DNA from 4 places in the Pseudomonas sp. CF161 genome. Region 3 is predicted to be linked to each of the others. Evidence: riboswitches for the same ligand, from Rfam matches in the RefSeq annotation. Region 3 holds a riboswitch; each other region holds the start of a gene.
What was found. Region 3 has a riboswitch for cobalamin ahead of cobW (cobalamin biosynthesis protein CobW). Riboswitches for the same ligand answer to the same signal wherever they lie in the genome.
Positions count from the first base shown of each region.

Region 1: another riboswitch for cobalamin. It lies ahead of CF161_RS22385 (TonB-dependent siderophore receptor); the one in region 3 lies ahead of cobW (cobalamin biosynthesis protein CobW).
Region 2: another riboswitch for cobalamin. It lies ahead of cobO (cob(I)yrinic acid a,c-diamide adenosyltransferase); the one in region 3 lies ahead of cobW (cobalamin biosynthesis protein CobW).
Region 4: another riboswitch for cobalamin. It lies ahead of CF161_RS21080 (bifunctional 2-polyprenyl-6-hydroxyphenol methylase/3-demethylubiquinol 3-O-methyltransferase UbiG); the one in region 3 lies ahead of cobW (cobalamin biosynthesis protein CobW).

Region 1 is NZ_ATLP01000099.1:30,336-34,201, forward strand. It holds gene CF161_RS22370 (DUF2625 family protein) at 1-483, shown strand, start outside; gene CF161_RS22375 (DUF1543 domain-containing protein) at 506-1,003, opposite strand; gene CF161_RS22380 (hypothetical protein) at 1,272-2,345, shown strand; cobalamin riboswitch at 2,385-2,590, shown strand; gene CF161_RS22385 (TonB-dependent siderophore receptor) at 2,764-3,866, shown strand, end outside.
Region 2 is NZ_ATLP01000038.1:76,518-80,383, reverse strand. It holds gene CF161_RS05670 (sorbosone dehydrogenase family protein) at 1-576, opposite strand, end outside; gene CF161_RS05665 (hypothetical protein) at 650-1,231, opposite strand; cobalamin riboswitch at 1,400-1,634, shown strand; gene cobO (cob(I)yrinic acid a,c-diamide adenosyltransferase) at 1,714-2,325, shown strand; gene CF161_RS05655 (cobyrinate a,c-diamide synthase) at 2,336-3,685, shown strand; gene bluB (5,6-dimethylbenzimidazole synthase) at 3,682-3,866, shown strand, end outside.
Region 3 is NZ_ATLP01000067.1:1,424-5,289, forward strand. It holds partial or broken gene cobN (cobaltochelatase subunit CobN) at 1-845, opposite strand, end outside; gene cobW (cobalamin biosynthesis protein CobW) at 849-1,922, opposite strand; cobalamin riboswitch at 2,018-2,230, opposite strand; cobalamin riboswitch at 2,361-2,588, shown strand; gene CF161_RS12265 (CbtB-domain containing protein) at 2,685-2,873, shown strand; gene CF161_RS12270 (CbtA family protein) at 2,885-3,586, shown strand; gene CF161_RS12275 (cobalamin biosynthesis protein) at 3,583-3,866, shown strand, end outside.
Region 4 is NZ_ATLP01000094.1:2,366-6,231, forward strand. It holds gene CF161_RS21075 (TonB-dependent receptor) at 1-1,890, opposite strand, end outside; gene CF161_RS21080 (bifunctional 2-polyprenyl-6-hydroxyphenol methylase/3-demethylubiquinol 3-O-methyltransferase UbiG) at 1,926-2,699, opposite strand; cobalamin riboswitch at 2,808-3,011, opposite strand; partial or broken gene CF161_RS33465 (NADP-dependent oxidoreductase) at 3,121-3,293, opposite strand; gene CF161_RS21085 (ABC transporter ATP-binding protein) at 3,411-3,866, opposite strand, start outside.

The DNA.
Region 1 (3,866 bases), on a different contig from region 3:
GCCTACGAAAGCGGCGGGCTGTTGATCGATGACGGCTGGCTGCGACTGCTGGGGTCGGGGCATGCACGGCTGCCACGCAACCTGCGGGACTGGAATCAGGAGCGCATCCAGGGCGCAATGCTGGTCGCCGACGATGCCGCGGGCGGCTTCTTTGCCATCAACGGCGGCGGCCTCGGCGACGATACCGGGGCCCTGTACTACTGGGCACCGGACACCCTGCGCTGGGAAGCCCTGGAAATCGGCTACTCGGACTTCGTCGAATGGGCCCTGAGCGAACGCCTGGGGCAGTTCTACCAGGAACTGCGCTGGGACGGCTGGCAGCGTGAACTGCCGCAGCTCGGCGCAGACCAGTGCATGAGCTTCTACCCGTTCCTGTGGACCGCCGAAGGCAGCATCAACGGCAGCAGCCGGCGCGCGGTGCCGCTGGACGAACACTACCGACTGAACCTGGAACTGGCGCAAAAGCTCGACGCTCCGGCCTGAAACCAGCGTCAGCCACCGGGGCTCAGCGGGGAATCACGATGTAGTCGTTGCGCTGGACCACCCCGCGATGCTCGCCCTCTACCAGGTGGATATAGCGCCCGTCCACGGCATCGATCGGCAGGCAGTCGTCGACGTCCATCAGCGCATCGGTATGGGCCTTGCTCCAGTGGCTGAGCATCTGCCGCTTGCCCTTGGCCTTGGCTTCAGCCTTGTCGTGGGCCACCACCAGCAGGTAGTGGTGGGCCTCGCCGAAGGCCTGGGCCTCATAACCGCCGAGGTTGATGAAATACAGGCGCGGGGCCCCGGGCAGAGGCGCCAGCGGGCTCAACTGCACCTTCCACCCTTCCACGCCATCGACCTGCATCCACGAATCGATATGCAGCCCCGCCGGGCTGCCAAACCAGCCTTCGCGCAGTTGCGGGTAGGCCGCTTCCAGGCTGTCGGCGATGGCGAACACCACGTCGTGGACCTCAATCTTGGCCCTGGGGTGTTTGCCCCCCAGCATCACTACAAAAAGCATTCTGTTCCTTGGTTACCTGCCGCCGGCGGCAGCGATTTCGGGGCGACGGCCCCGGTCGGGGCTCATCAGGCAAGCGCTATATTCTTCACCATGTTGCGTCTGATTGCTCAGGTTTTACCGCGCCCGGGCCAGCCCCGCGCGGGGTGCAGCGCATTGCCGCTCAAGGCCAATCGCCAGCAGCCGATAGCCACACAGGCCATGCCATTTGCTGGCAAGGATTGCGGCGTGGGGCCCAACGGCCCCGCCATTGGACAACCAGGAGATGGTCTTGAAGCACACATTCAACGCGCTCGCGCTGGCGGCGGCACTGGTCTCGCCGACGCTGCTGGCGGCCCCGGACTTTACCGTGCATGACGTTGCACTCGGCATGCCCTATGACGAAGTCAATCTGCTGCTTCAGGAAACCTGCCCCCGGGGCTGCATGACCTACACCGGCTCCGGCCCGGCGGGCATCCATTCGCTGACGGTGTTCCTGCGCTACCAGACGATCTACTTCAGCAACACCCGGCGCACCGAGGTCAACCGCGACAAGCCCTATGAATCGGCGACCTACACCTTCGGCCCCGATCACAAGGTCATCGCCCTGGAAGCCGAGGTAAAAGGTTCGCTCACCGCCGGCAAGAAGCTCGCCGACCAGGCCCTGGCCCGTTACTCAGGCCCGCTGCAGGCGTTCACCCAGACCACCCAGGTCGCGGTACATGCCCAGGCATCGCTGGACCACCTGTCCTACCTGTATGCGCCGAACATGACCGGCAAGCAGTTCGAGCTGAGCGTGATCGAGCCTGCGCCTTCGCGCATGGCGGTGACCCGGGTCAATTACTGGGACTTCGACGCCGTGCGCGCCCTGGAAGCGGCCAAACCTGCCGATTTCGTGACTGTGCGCGGCCCCGCCGGCATGGGCCTGGTGCCCCGCGAAACCAACGCCGTGGAAGCAGCCAAGGCCCGTCGCTACCCGGCACTGGAGATCAGCACCCAGACCCAGGCCGTCAACGGCAACGACAAGGTGCAGGTGATTGCCGAGCAGCATGACGGCAATAAAAACCCGCCCAGCCAATTGCTGGTCAACGGTGCCCTGATCCGGAAGTCGGCCCTGCTCAGCGACGGCATGTCGTTCGAAGCCGTACAGCACCTGGGCGATGGGCTGTTTCTGGTGAGTGCCGCGTGGTCCGGCAATGGCTGCAGTGCCCAGGAGCAAATGCTGCTCAAGGTGGTCAACGGCAAGGGGCATCTGTCTGAACCCTTTGGCCGCTGCGAACCGCAGATCACCCAGCATGCTGGCACTACCTACTTCAACTTCGCCGAAACCGAATACGAGCCGCCGCAGACCCTGGCCACCCCCTGAAGCGGCTTTGCGCATTGACGAAGAAATTCATCAATGGTCATATGCGCGCCAGTTACAGGTGTCCCATGCCGCCGTGCATGGGATTAAACGGGAAGCCGGTGCGTCACTTCGGTGATCAGTCCGGCGCTGCCCCCGCAACGGTAAGCGAGCGAAGCATTCGACAGACCACTGTGCTCCGGCATGGGAAGGTGAATGCTTCATGACCCTCGCGAGCCCGGAGACCGGCCTGCAACTTCGTTTGGCAACCCCGCGGTGGGCGGGCGCAGTCCGGTTTGCGTGGGCGCGTGCGCCTGCGATTCCCTATGCGTTGTTCCCTCCGGGTTTCATTCTTTCCTGACTCAGTTGGAATAGCATGTCCCGCAATCCCCTGCTCCAAAGCCTCGCAAGCCGATCCCTGCCGATCACTTTTCTACCCTGCATGGCCTTTTCATCCCTGACCTTTGCCGAAACCGACCCGCGTGCGCTGGCCTTGCCGGCGACCCTGGTCAGCGAAGTCGCCAAGGGCGATGACACCTCCCTCAGCACACCGCTGCCCGCCGGTTCACGGCTGAACCTGAGCGCCCTGGAAAACCCCGCCAGCACCAGCAGCCTCGGCCAGGACGCCATCGATAACCGCAACAACCTCACGGTGCAGGACGCCGTGACCCGCTCCCCGGGCATCACCAGCATCGCCGCCCCGGGCAACGGCAACACTGCGCTGGCGGCGCGGGGCTTTACCGGGCACAGCTCGGTCATGACCCTGTTCGACGGCGCGCGCCTGTACACCGGTGCCGGCAGCCTGACGTTTCCGGTCGACCCGTGGATGGTTGAACGCATCGACGTGATCCGTGGCCCGGCCTCGGTGCTCTATGGCGAAGGCGCCACCGGAGCGGTGGTCAATGTGATCTCGAAGCAGCCCTTCGAAGGTGAAGTGCGCAACCGCCTGCGCTTGGGTTATGGCTCCAACGATCGCCAGCAACTGGGCCTGGACAGCGGCGGTTCCCTCAGCGACACCCTGAGCTATCGCCTGACCCTGAACCAGCAGCAAAGCAACGGTTGGGTCGACCACGGCGACTCGCGCAGCCTGGCCCTCAGCGCAGCCCTGCGCTGGCAGGCCAGCGATGACCTGAGCTTCACCTTCGCCCATGAGCGTGGCGACAGCGAGCCGAGCAGCTACTTCGGCACGCCCCTGCTCGACGGGCACTACCGCGACAGCCTGCGCGACAAGAACTACAACCTGCGCAACGCCGTGCAGCGCAACAACGATGAATGGACCCGGCTCAACACCAACTGGAACCTGAGCGACAGCGTCAGCGCCAGCAACCAGCTGTATTACATCAAGAGCCGCCGCCATTGGCGCAACGCCGAAACCTACAGCTGGCAACCCGCAAACGGGCAACTGCTGCGCCAGGACTATCTGGAGATCAAGCACGACCAGGAGCAGATGGGCGACCGCCAGAGCTTCACCTTCAACCATTCACTGTTCGGCCTGGACAGCCGCACGGTGGTCGGCACCGAGGTCAATAAAGTCCGTTTCGGGGT
Region 2 (3,866 bases), on a different contig from region 3:
TTTGGTCGGCGGTGCGCTGATGGAGGTTTCACCGTCTTTATAGGGGAAGCGCAGCAACTGATCGGTATCGGCCACGTACAGGTCGTTGCCGACCAGGGCCATGCCGAACGGTGAGTTCAGGTTCTCGAGGAATACGGTGCGGGTTTCCGCCACTCCGTCGTGGTCCTGGTCGCGCAGCAAGGTGATGCGGTTGGCGCTCGGCACGCCGGCGCCGGCCCGACCCATGACCTTCTCCATGACCCAGCCACGGATGCCTTTGCTGTCATCGGGCTTGGGCGGGGCGTTGGTCTCGGCCACCAGCACGTCGCCATTGGGCAGCACATAGAGCCAGCGTGGGTGATCGAGTTTTTCGGCGAATGCCGCGACCCGGGTGCCTGGCGCGGCGATGGGCGTGGCGCCCTCGGGCCAGCCGATGGCTGGCGCGATATTCACCGTGGGGATCAGGGTTTTATTCGGCTCCGGCAATTGCGGTGACGGGCCGGTGCCGTCCGACACTTGCAGGGTGGAGGTTTCGCCGCAGCCGGCAAGGCCCGCGGCGACGGCGATCAGAAGAGCGATTTGGGGCTTGATGAGCATGCCGATGTCCCTATGAATGCACTGGAGTCGTTGTATTCATAGAGGAGCATAGCCAGTCGATGGTTCAACCTGATCAGCGGGCCTCTTTGAACAGCACGGCGACCCCGGGGTGGTAGTTGCCGCTGTCGTTGTGCAGCTTGCGGTAGGCGTAGGGGAAGTACCAGGCAACGGCGCAGGTGTGTTCCTTTTGCAGGTCGTCGAGCATGTCCTGGAGTTCTTCCGGTGTGGCGCTGTGCTGGGCCTTGAGTGGGGCGATAAACAGGCAGCCCAGCCGCAGCTCATTGGGGTAGGCGATGGTTCTGGCATCACTGCTGACATCCAGCAGGGCCTGGGTCAGTTGCAGGTTGTTGACCCGTGGCCAGCGCTGGCTGACCTTGAGGAAAGCGCGTTCCTCGCGGGTGGCCAGGTACAGGTCGGCGCGGCCATTGCGATTGCCTTCTTCGAGCTGCTTTTTGCTCGGGCTGTGCTGCAAGGTGACCATTTCTGCCATCCAGGCGGCGGCCGACAGCAGGCCGAGGTTGGCCTGTTCATCAAACCAGTACGGGCATTCGTTGTCGCCGCGCACCTCGTTGTAGCGGTCAATGCAATCAAACCAGCGCTCCAGCATCGGGCGCAGAAACTCCAGTTTCGGATTGCTGATGATCATGCCTTGCATTGAACTCACCCTTGTTTTTGTCAGATAGATTTGGGTAGCCAGATTGTGGCTATTTGATATCACTGCTTGCAGTGTGGCACAAGATTGGCGTCATTTTATTGATCTGGTGCAGTGCTTCGCGCTCGCCGACGGCCGGCTTTAATTGACGCTCCACCCCCAACCCTCTAACCTTCGCGACTTGTTTCAGGTGCTCTGTGGCCATGGGTCGACAGGGTGAAACAGGGAAGCCGGTGAGTGCGTGTTCCGAACAGGAACGGGCGACGATTCCGGCGCTGCCCCCGCAACGGTAAGTGAGTCAAGACCGCGCTTGGTGCCACTGTGTCGAACTGACATGGGAAGGCGCGCGGTTCGGCATTAGTGCTGCTCACAAGCCCGGAGACCGGCCTGATCCATCCAACGGCATCACGGTGGGCGATGCCAGGCTTGCGCCTTCTATTTCTATTCCTGCCCCCCGTTATCCAGCCCCAACGGAGAGCTGCCCCATGACCCAATCCCCCGATCGTGACGAGCGCCATCTGGCGCGCATGTTGCGCAAAAAAGCCGTGATCGATGAACGCATCGCCAACTCGCCGAACGAGTGCGGGCTGCTGCTGGTGCTGACCGGCAATGGCAAAGGCAAGAGCAGCTCGGCCTTTGGCATGCTCGCCCGCTCCATGGGCCACGGCATGCAATGCGGCGTGGTGCAATTCATCAAGGGCCGCAACAGCACCGGGGAAGAGTTGTTTTTCCGGCGCTTCCCGGAACAGGTGCGTTTTCATGTGATGGGCGAGGGCTTCACCTGGGAGACCCAGGACCGCCAGCGCGATATCGCCGCTGCCGAGGCTGCCTGGGAAGTGTCCCGTCAGTTACTGCGCGACCCGGCCATCGGCCTGGTGGTGCTCGATGAGCTGAACATCGCCCTCAAGCACGGTTACCTCGACCTGGACCAGGTGCTCAGCGACCTGCAGGCCCGTCCACCGATGCAGCACGTGGTGGTCACCGGTCGCGGCGCCAAGCCGGAAATGATCGAACTGGCGGACACCGTCACCGAAATGGGCGTGGTCAAACATGCGTTCCAGGCCGGGATCAAGGCGCAGAAAGGGGTGGAACTGTGAGTGCCCGAGCATGAGTGATGCTCGTCATTGCCCGGCGGTATTGATCGCCGCCCCGGCGTCCGGCCAGGGCAAAACCACCGTGACCGCCGCCCTGGCGCGCCTGCACCGCAACCAGGGGCGCAAGGTCCGGGTGTTCAAGTGCGGCCCGGACTTTCTCGACCCGATGATCCTCGAGCGTGCCAGCGGCGCGCCGGTGTACCAACTGGATATGTGGATGGTCGGCGAGCAAGAGAGCCGTCGCCTGTTGTGGGAGGCCGCCGCCGAGGCGGACCTGATTCTGATCGAAGGGGTCATGGGCCTGTTCGACGGCACGCCGTCCAGCGCCGACCTGGCGCGGCATTTTGGCGTGCCGGTGCTGGCGGTGATCGACGGCACGGCCATGGCCCAGACCTTCGGCGCCCTGGCTCTGGGGCTGGCGCGCTACCAGCCGGACTTGCCATTCGCCGGCGTGCTGGCCAATCGGGTCGGCACCCTGCGCCATGCCCAGTTGCTCGAAGGCAGCCTGACCGAAGGCTTGCGCTGGTATGGCGCTTTGTCCCGGGAGACCGGTATCGAACTGCCGAGTCGTCACCTGGGGCTGGTGCAGGCCCGAGAACTCAACGACCTCGACCTGCGCCTGGACGCGGCGGCGCAGGCCCTGGCCGGCAGCTGCGAAGTGGCGCTGCCGCCAGCGGTCACCTTCGCCGCCCCCGAGCGAGTGAACGCCGAGCCGTTGCTGGCTGGAGTGCGCATCGCCGTGGCCCGGGACGAGGCCTTTGCCTTCACCTATGGCGCGAGCCTGGACCTGCTGCGGGCGATGGGCGCCGAGTTGTCATTCTTTTCGCCGATCCACGACCGCGAGCTGCCGCCTGCCGACAGCCTGTACCTGCCCGGTGGCTACCCGGAACTGCATCACCAGGCCCTGGCCGAAAACAGCGCGATGCTCGCGGCGATCCGCGCCCACCACGGCGCCGGCAAACCCTTGCTCGCCGAATGTGGCGGCATGCTCTACCTGCTCGATTCCCTGACTGATGTCGAGGGCCACAGTGCCCGTCTGCTGGGGCTGCTGCCCGGTGACGCGGTGATGCAAAAGCGCCTGGCGGCCCTGGCCCTGCAGGACGTGCAGTTGCCGGAAGGCACCTTGCGCGGCCACACCTACCACCATTCGCTGACCAATACCGAACTGACGCCGATTGCCCGTGGCGTGAGCCCCAATGGCGGGCGTGGCGCCGAGGCGGTGTATCGCGATGGGCGGATGACCGCCTCGTATGTGCACTTCTATTTCCCGTCCAACCCGGCGGCGGTGGCGGCGCTGTTCGCCCCGCAGCCGTTGCTGGCGACTGTCGGCAAGCCGGCGCCAGCGGTAGCTGAACTTTCATGACCGACAATGCTTTTTCGGCTGTCGAACGGGCCGCGGTCTATCGGGCCATTGCCGAGCGGCGTGATATGCGCCACTTCGCCGGTGGCAGCGTCGAGCCGGTGCTGTTGCAGCGCCTGCTCGAGGCCGCGCACCAGGCGCCCAGTGTCGGCCTGATGCAGCCGTGGCGTTTTATCCGCATCAG
Region 3 (3,866 bases):
CGGAACGGCCGCAGATGCGGGGCCTCGGGGCTGGACTGGGCAAAACCGGTGGTGTTCAGAATCACCCCGGCCTCGACCTCGTCCAGCAGGTCTTCGACCACCGTCAGGCAGCCGGGCTCCTTGAGGCTGGCCACGGCAATCGGCAACGGGTTGAGCCCGGCCGCCTGCAAACGCTGGCAAAACACATCGATAAACCCGGTATTGGCCGCCTGCAGGTGGGAGCGGTAAAACAGCACCGCCGCCACCGGCTGTCCGGCGTGCCAGTCGGCCTGCCAATCGCCCAGGGTCGCGGCGCTTTTATGGGGGTGGTAGATGGCCGTGCGCGGCAGGGTCTGCGGCTCGGTCCAGGCATAGTCGCGGCCCAGCAGGCTGGCGGCCAGGCAGCGGTACAGATTCAGGGCGTTGTCGCGCCCGCCCTGGCGCAAGAAGTGCCACAGGCGATCGCGCGCGGCGGCCGGCACCGTGCTCAGATCGCTGAGCTCCGGGTCCGGGCGGTCATCCCCCGGCACCAGAATCAGCTGCACCCCGCGCTCGGCCAGTTGCACCAGGCGTTCGACGCCATAGCGCCAGTAGCCGATGCCGCCGTGCAGGGAAATCAGGATCACCTTGGCGTGACGCAGCACCTGGTCGACATACAGGTCGACCGAAGCGTGGTTCTGCACCTGCATCGGGTTGGCCAGGCGCAAGCTCGGGAAATCGTCCGGCAACTGCTGGGCCGCTTCCGCCAGCAGCGCCAGGCTGGAGTCGCCGCTGCACAGGATCACCAGCTCGGCGGGGGTTTGTCCAAGGTCGGCAATGTTGTCATCCGACACGAAACCGCCGGGCTGGGTCCTGAGCAGGTGCATGGGTTAAACGCTGAGGGCGGCGCGCAGTTGCGCTTCGAGTTGCTCGGCGTCCAGCTCCTGGCCGATCAGCACCAGGCGCGTGGTGCGGGCCTCGTCGGCGCCCCACTGGCGGTCGAAGTGCTTGTCGAAACGAGTGCCCACGCCCTGGATCAGCAAGCGCATCGGCTTGTTGGGGATGGCGGCAAAACCCTTGACCCGCAGGATCCCGTGCTTGACCACCAGTTGGGTCAGGGCATCGAGCAGCAGGCTTTCCTCGGCTTGCGGCAGTTCGATGGAGATCGAATCGAAGGCGTCGTGATCGTGGTCGTCATGATCGGCATCGTCGCCGTCATGGTGATGGTCGTGGTGGCTGTGACGGCTGTCGATGTGTTCTTCGGAGCCGGCACCCAGGCCCAGCAACACGTCCAGCGGCAGGCGACCGCTGCTGGCTTCGATGACCTTGACCGCTGGCGGCAGCTCTTCGGCCACTTCCAGGCGCACTTTTGCCAGGTCTTCGGCGCTGATCAGGTCGGCCTTGTTGAGAATCACCAGGTCGGCGCTGGCCAGTTGGTCGGCGAACAGCTCGTGCAGCGGCGATTCGTGGTCCAGGTTGGGGTCGAGCTTGCGCTGGGCATCGACCTGGTCCGGGAAGGCGGCGAAGGTGCCGGCGGCCACGGCCGGGCTGTCGACCACGGTGATCACCGCGTCGACGGTGCAGGCGCTGCGGATTTCCGGCCACTGGAAGGCCTGGACCAGGGGTTTTGGCAGGGCCAGGCCCGAGGTTTCGATCAGGATGTGGTCAAGGTCGCCGCGCCGGGCTACCAGTTCGCGCATCACCGGGAAGAATTCTTCCTGCACGGTGCAGCACAGGCAGCCGTTGGCCAGCTCGTAGACCCGGCCGCTGGCTTCTTCTTCAGTACAGCCGATGGAGCATTGCTTGAGGATTTCACCGTCGATGCCCAGCTCGCCAAATTCGTTGACGATCACCGCGATCCGGCGCCCCTGGGCGTTGTCGAGCATGTGCCGCAGCAAGGTGGTTTTGCCCGAGCCAAGGAAGCCGGTGACGATGGTGACGGGAAGTTTGGCCAGTGTTTTCATCGGATGCCCTTTGGCAAGGTGGCGGGCATACGGGACGAAAACCGCGGCAATGGCTGCGCGGAAGAGTTCGCCACCGGATCACCCCGCCCGGTTGTAGTGAGAATTCGTCACGAGGCAGGTCTCCTGGCTGAGGGTGTGCCGGTGGTAACCGACGATTGACGCGCCTTCCCGCCAACGCCTTGAGACGCGTGCAGTGGCTGTGCATCAACCATGACCCTTTACAGTTGCGGGGGCAGCCGCGGCTTGGACCGCGTTCCCTTCTTAGCTTCGGCCGACTGCGCCGAAGAACCTCGAGTGCGCAAGGCTACGCAGAGCGCGGGGGCCGGTCAATGCGCATTGTCGGCAAGCTCCGGCCGCCGGCGTGGGGAGAAACCAGCATCCGGTCCCGGCGCCATTGCGAAAGAGTGGCAATTGACGGCCCTCCCCCGCCCATGCTCTCCTACACACCTTGTTACGGGTGCCCTTCACAGGGTGAAACGGGAAACCGGTGCGTCACGTGCCTTACTCAAGGCCTTGACCAGTCCGGTGCTGCCCCCGCAACGGTAAGCGAGCGAAGAATCAGATCCACTGCGCCGGGCATCCGGCATGGGAAGGCGATTCTTGCAGGCCAGGCGCAAGCCCCGCCCCTCGCGAGCCCGGAGACCGGCCCGCAATAGACACATAACAAACCCGCGGTGGGCGGGCGCTGTTAATTCCCTGTGCGCCCGGCGCGCGGGGTTTTGCTGCGTTCGATCCACCCGCTGATAACCAGAGGGATGCGCCATGTCGATCATCAGCAGCACCAGTCAATCCGCCAGCAGCACCTCCACCCTGAGCCAACGCCTGGTCGCCGCCATCGGTGCCTCGATCCTCGGCGCGTGCCTGGTGTATTTCGCCGGGTTCTCCCATATCGAAGCGGTGCACAACGCCGCCCACGATACCCGTCACAGCTCCGCCTTCCCGTGCCATTGAGAGCTGCTGACATGATCAAGCGTATTGCGCAAACCGCAGGTTTTACCGGGCTGCTGGCCGCCCTGTTGCTGACCCTGCTGCAAAGCTTCTGGGTCGCCCCGCTGATTCTGCAGGCCGAAACCTACGAAAAGGCCCCGGCCACTGAAGTCCATGAACACGCCGAAGGCGCCATGGCCGGCCACACCCACGATGCCGAAGCCTGGGAGCCGGAAGATGGCTGGCAGCGCGTGCTGTCGACCACTGGCGGCAATCTGGTGGTGGCCGTCGGCTTCGCCCTGATGCTCGCCGGCCTGTACACCCTGCGCGCGCCGAATCGCACCTCCCAGGGGCTGCTGTGGGGGCTGGCCGGTTACGCCACCTTCTGCCTGGCGCCGACCCTGGGCCTGCCGCCCGAGCTGCCGGGCACCGCTGCCGCGGACCTGGCGCAACGGCAGATCTGGTGGGTCGGCACCGCGGCCTCGACCGCCGTCGGCATCGCGCTGATCGTGTTTGCCCAGCACTGGCTGCTGAAAGTGCTCGGTGTCGCCATCATTGCCGTGCCGCACATCATTGGCGCACCACAGCCGGAAGTGCACTCGATGCTGGCTCCGGAGGCTCTGGAAGCACAGTTCAAAATCGCCTCGCAACTGACCAATGCGGTGTTCTGGCTGGCCCTGGGCCTGATCAGCGCCTGGTTGTTCCGGCGTAAAAGCGCGGGTCACTACGCGGCATGAGTGAAGGGCACGCAGCGCCGGCCCTGGTGGTCGGCCTGGGTTGCCAGCGCGGCTGCCCGGTGGACACGCTGCGCGCCTTGCTCGACCAGGTCCTGGAAACCCATGGCTTCGGGCTGGATCAGGTCCGGGGCCTGGCCAGTATCGACCTGAAACGCGAAGAGCCCGGCCTGCTGCAACTGGCCGAGCAGTTGGCCCTGCCCCTGACCTGCTTCAGCAGCTCGCAGCTCACGCCCTACGCGCTGCAACTGAGCCACCGCTCGGAAATCGCCTACGAACGCAC
Region 4 (3,866 bases), on a different contig from region 3:
GTAGTTGGGATCCGGGTTGAGCAGCCGCTCTTCGGTGCGATAGTACACCGGGCCGCGCAGGATCCCGTTCAGCCCCAGGTCCCAATCACGTTCGCGGCCATAGGTCAGGCCGAGGCTGGCCTGGTATTGGTACATGCGCTGGATCTGCTCGCGGTGCGGGCCGGTCAGGGTGCTGGCGGCGCCCTTGTCGTCCATGTCGAAGTTCCAGTTGGCGTTGCTGTTGATCCGCAGGATGCGTTCGTCACCCAGGGCCAGGGCGCGGGCCAGGTCGTATTGCCATTGCGCTTCAAGGCCACGGATCACCGCGTCGCCGTCGCCGTTCACGTACTGGCTGACGTTGCCGCCCAGGGGCCGGCTGGTGATGCGGTCCTGGATCCGGTTCTGGAACAGCGCCAGGTCGAAGAACTGGTAGCGGCTGGTCAGGGTAATGCCGGTTTCGTATTGCAGGCTGGTCTCGGGCTTGAGGTCGGCATTGCCCAGGGTCTGGCTGCCGCTGGTGGTGGTGAAGTCGGCCGCCAGCTCGCCTGCCAGTGGTGCGCGGAATCCGGTGGAAACCCCGGCCCGCAGCTTGACCCCGGGCATGGCCTCGAAGGCGGCGCCGAGGCTGTAGGTGACTTCATCGAAACTGCGGGTCTGCTCTTCGAGGGTCGGCATGTAGTCGGTCTTGACCGTGCTCGAGCGGCCATAGCTGTAGCGCGAACCGGCGCGCAGGGTCAGGCGGTCGTCCATCAGGCGCTGGATCAGCTCGGCGTAGAGTGCGGCGCTGAGGTCATCGGAGTTGATGTCGTAGGGCGCCACCTGGCTGCTGGTGGAGCCGTTCATGGCCACGCGGAAACGATCATTGCGCAGTGTGCTTTTTTCCAGGTCCAGGCCCAGCAGCAGGTCGGTGCCGGGGCCCAGCAGCAACTGCGGCGTCAGCTTCAGGCCATAGGCGTCCAGGCGGCGCTCGATATGGTCCTTGCTGAACCCGGGGCTGCCGTTGCCCTGGCGCTCGGAACCCCAGTGCAGGTCGTCGACATCGCGCAGGGCGTAGACCTGGGCCGCCCAGTTCAGCCAGTCGCTCGGCTTGGCGGTCCAGTTGGCTTCCAGGGACTGGTTATAGCGGTTGTCGTAGTTGTTGTAGTCCCATTGCGAACCGCGAAAGCCCGCGTCGTAGATGCCGTCCGAGCGCAGGGTCAGGTCCAGGCGCTGGTCATCGGACAGGTCATAGCCCAGGGCCAATAACCCGCCCCGGCGTTTCCACGCGGTGTTTTCCTGGGTGCCGTCGCGGCTCTGATAGTCACCGCGCCGACCGCTGTCCAGGCCCAGGTAGTAATCCAGCGGCCCGGACGCGCCGCTCTGGAACAGGCTGCCCTGGGCCAGGCCCCAGGAGCCGCCCTGCAGGGTCGCGCCGCCGCCTTCGGTGTTGCGGCCATTGCGGGTGATGATGTTGATCACGCCCCCGATGGCCTGGCTGCCATAGATCACCGAGGCCGGGCCACGGATCACTTCAATGCGCGCGACCTGGGCCGGCGACAGCTTGGAAATATTCGCCGTGCCGGCCCGGCGCCCGTTGACCAGCACCGTCACCTGGCTGCGAAAGTCCCGGCCCTGGCCATCGGTATTGCCGCCGCGGATGTTGATCGAGGTCTGGCCCGGGGTCCATTCGCTGAAAAAGCCCACCGCGTTTTCCGCCAGCAGGTCGGTCAGGTTGCGCGCCGAGGAGCGTTCGATCTGTTCGCTGTCGATCACCTGCACGGTGCTGGTGACGTCCTTGAGCGACTCGCCGGCCCGGGGGGCGCTGACCAGGGTCGTGTCCATCTGCAGCACCGACGGGTTGTCGGCGGCCTGGGTGGCGAGGCTGGTGCCCAGCAACAGGGGCAGGGCGAAGGTGTGGCGCAGGCTTGGCATGGGGCAGGTCCGCAGGCAGGTTCTTATGGGAGAGTTCACGCGTGCCAGAGCAAGCTGGCGGCGCGTTTCGGGGCGCTGGCCAGCCAGCCCCCCGGGGCCGGTTGCAGGTGATCCTGCAAATGCCGTTCAAGCAGCCCCAGCGCCGCGCCATCGAGGGCGCCGAGCTTCTCCCTGAAATGCATCAGGGCTGCTTCGGGGGTGGCGAACAGCGTGCTGAACGCCCAGTCGGTGAAGTGAATCTCGTCGGGCTGGGCGCTGGCCGGCAGCTCGGCCAGGGTCAGCTGATAACCCGGGGTCATGTCGCTGCGGTGCAATTGCGGCGGCAGGAACCCCGACAGGCAATAGGTGCGCGGGCCTTCCTGGGCCGGCAGGTTCCACACCAGGGTGCCGCGGGCCAGGGGCCGCACCCGCTCGAGAAAGGCCTGGGCCTGGCCGTCGCTGACCGGGAGGTTGGCGCAGAGCACGGTCTGTGCCGGCGCCAGGCCCAGGTCAGCGATGTCTTGCCAGAGACCCGGGTGCAGGCTCAGGGTCACGGCCGGTGCACGGGCCGCGAGGCGCTCGATGCAGTGGCCCATGTAGGCGTTGGGTTCGACCACGGTCCACTGGCCACCGGGGGCCAGCAGATGCCGCCCGAGAATCCCCGAACCGGCACCGATATCCAGCAGTTGCCGCTGCGGGCCGAGCAGTTGCAGCAGGCAGCCGCCGACACGTTCGACATAGTTGGAGGCGGCCAGATGCTCGGCATAAAACGCCGCTTCGTGGTCGGGCCAGACAAAGGGAGCAGGGCGGGGCGGGGTGCAAAGCGTCATCGGGAAGCGCCGGGTTGAGCCTGGTCGGGCCACCCGCGGGAGCTGAAGCAGAAAGTGACGGGCAGGGAACAGCCTACGCACGCCAAGGCCTGCACCCGCCCACCGCGGATTGCCATGTAGGGATCAGGCCGGTCTCCGGGCTCGCGAGGGGCATGAAACATTCGCCTTCCCATGCCGAGGCACAGTGGCTGTGTGAATGTTTCGCTCGCATACCGTTGCGGGGGCAGCGCCGGACTCGCCCCAAAGGGCCTACCGGCTTCCCGTTTCACCCGCAGCACGACGGCTGCGGACACCTGAAACTGGCGCGCATCTGACCATTGGCGGGCGGCAGCGTCAAGCAACCTAAGCCGCAAGCTTGAAGCTTGCGGCTTAGGTGCTTGATGACCTCCTTGTCGTTGGCGCATCCCTGTGCGACAGACTTCAGGGCTTTCTCGGGCATGGCAATCCGCACGGCGACGGTGCCGATAGGGGCCTGGGGAGGGCGCCCGTAGACCTCGTCCTTCGACTTGAAGCGTCGACCTCGGCGCCCAGCCGCAGCACCACGCCGGCCAGGTCGTTGCCCAAAATCAGGGGCAGGCGGTACGGCTGGATCAATCCCGAGCGTGTCCGGATGATTTGCCGCTGGCCGATGAAATCCTGGCAGTGTGCCGGACCCATATCCTTGAATAGCTGCCGCCTGCATCGGCTGACTAGGCGGCGGGTGCCGCGCCGTTAGTGATCGTCCTCGGGCCCGTCGTGCAGCAGGTGGAAGATGTTGCGCTTCATGCGGATAAAGTCCGGGTCCATGACCATGTCCAGGTTGCGCGGGCGGCCGATGGGCACGTCGAGCACTTCCTTGATCCGCCCGGGGCGGGCGCCCATGACGAAGATCCGGTCGCCGAGCAGGATCGCCTCGTCGATATCGTGGGTCACGAACAGCACGGTTTTCTTGCTGTGCTCCCAGACCTTGAGCAGCAGTTGCTGCATCTGCAACCGGGTCTGGCTGTCGAGGGCGCCGAAGGGTTCGTCCATCAGCAGGATCTGCGGGTCGTTGGCCAGGGCCCGGGCGATGGCCACGCGTTGCATCATCCCCCCCGAGAGTTGCTTGGAATAGTTATCGGCAAAGCGCAGCAGGCCGACTTCATTCAGGTAGTGCTCGACGATCTCCTTGCGCTCCGCCGCCGGCAC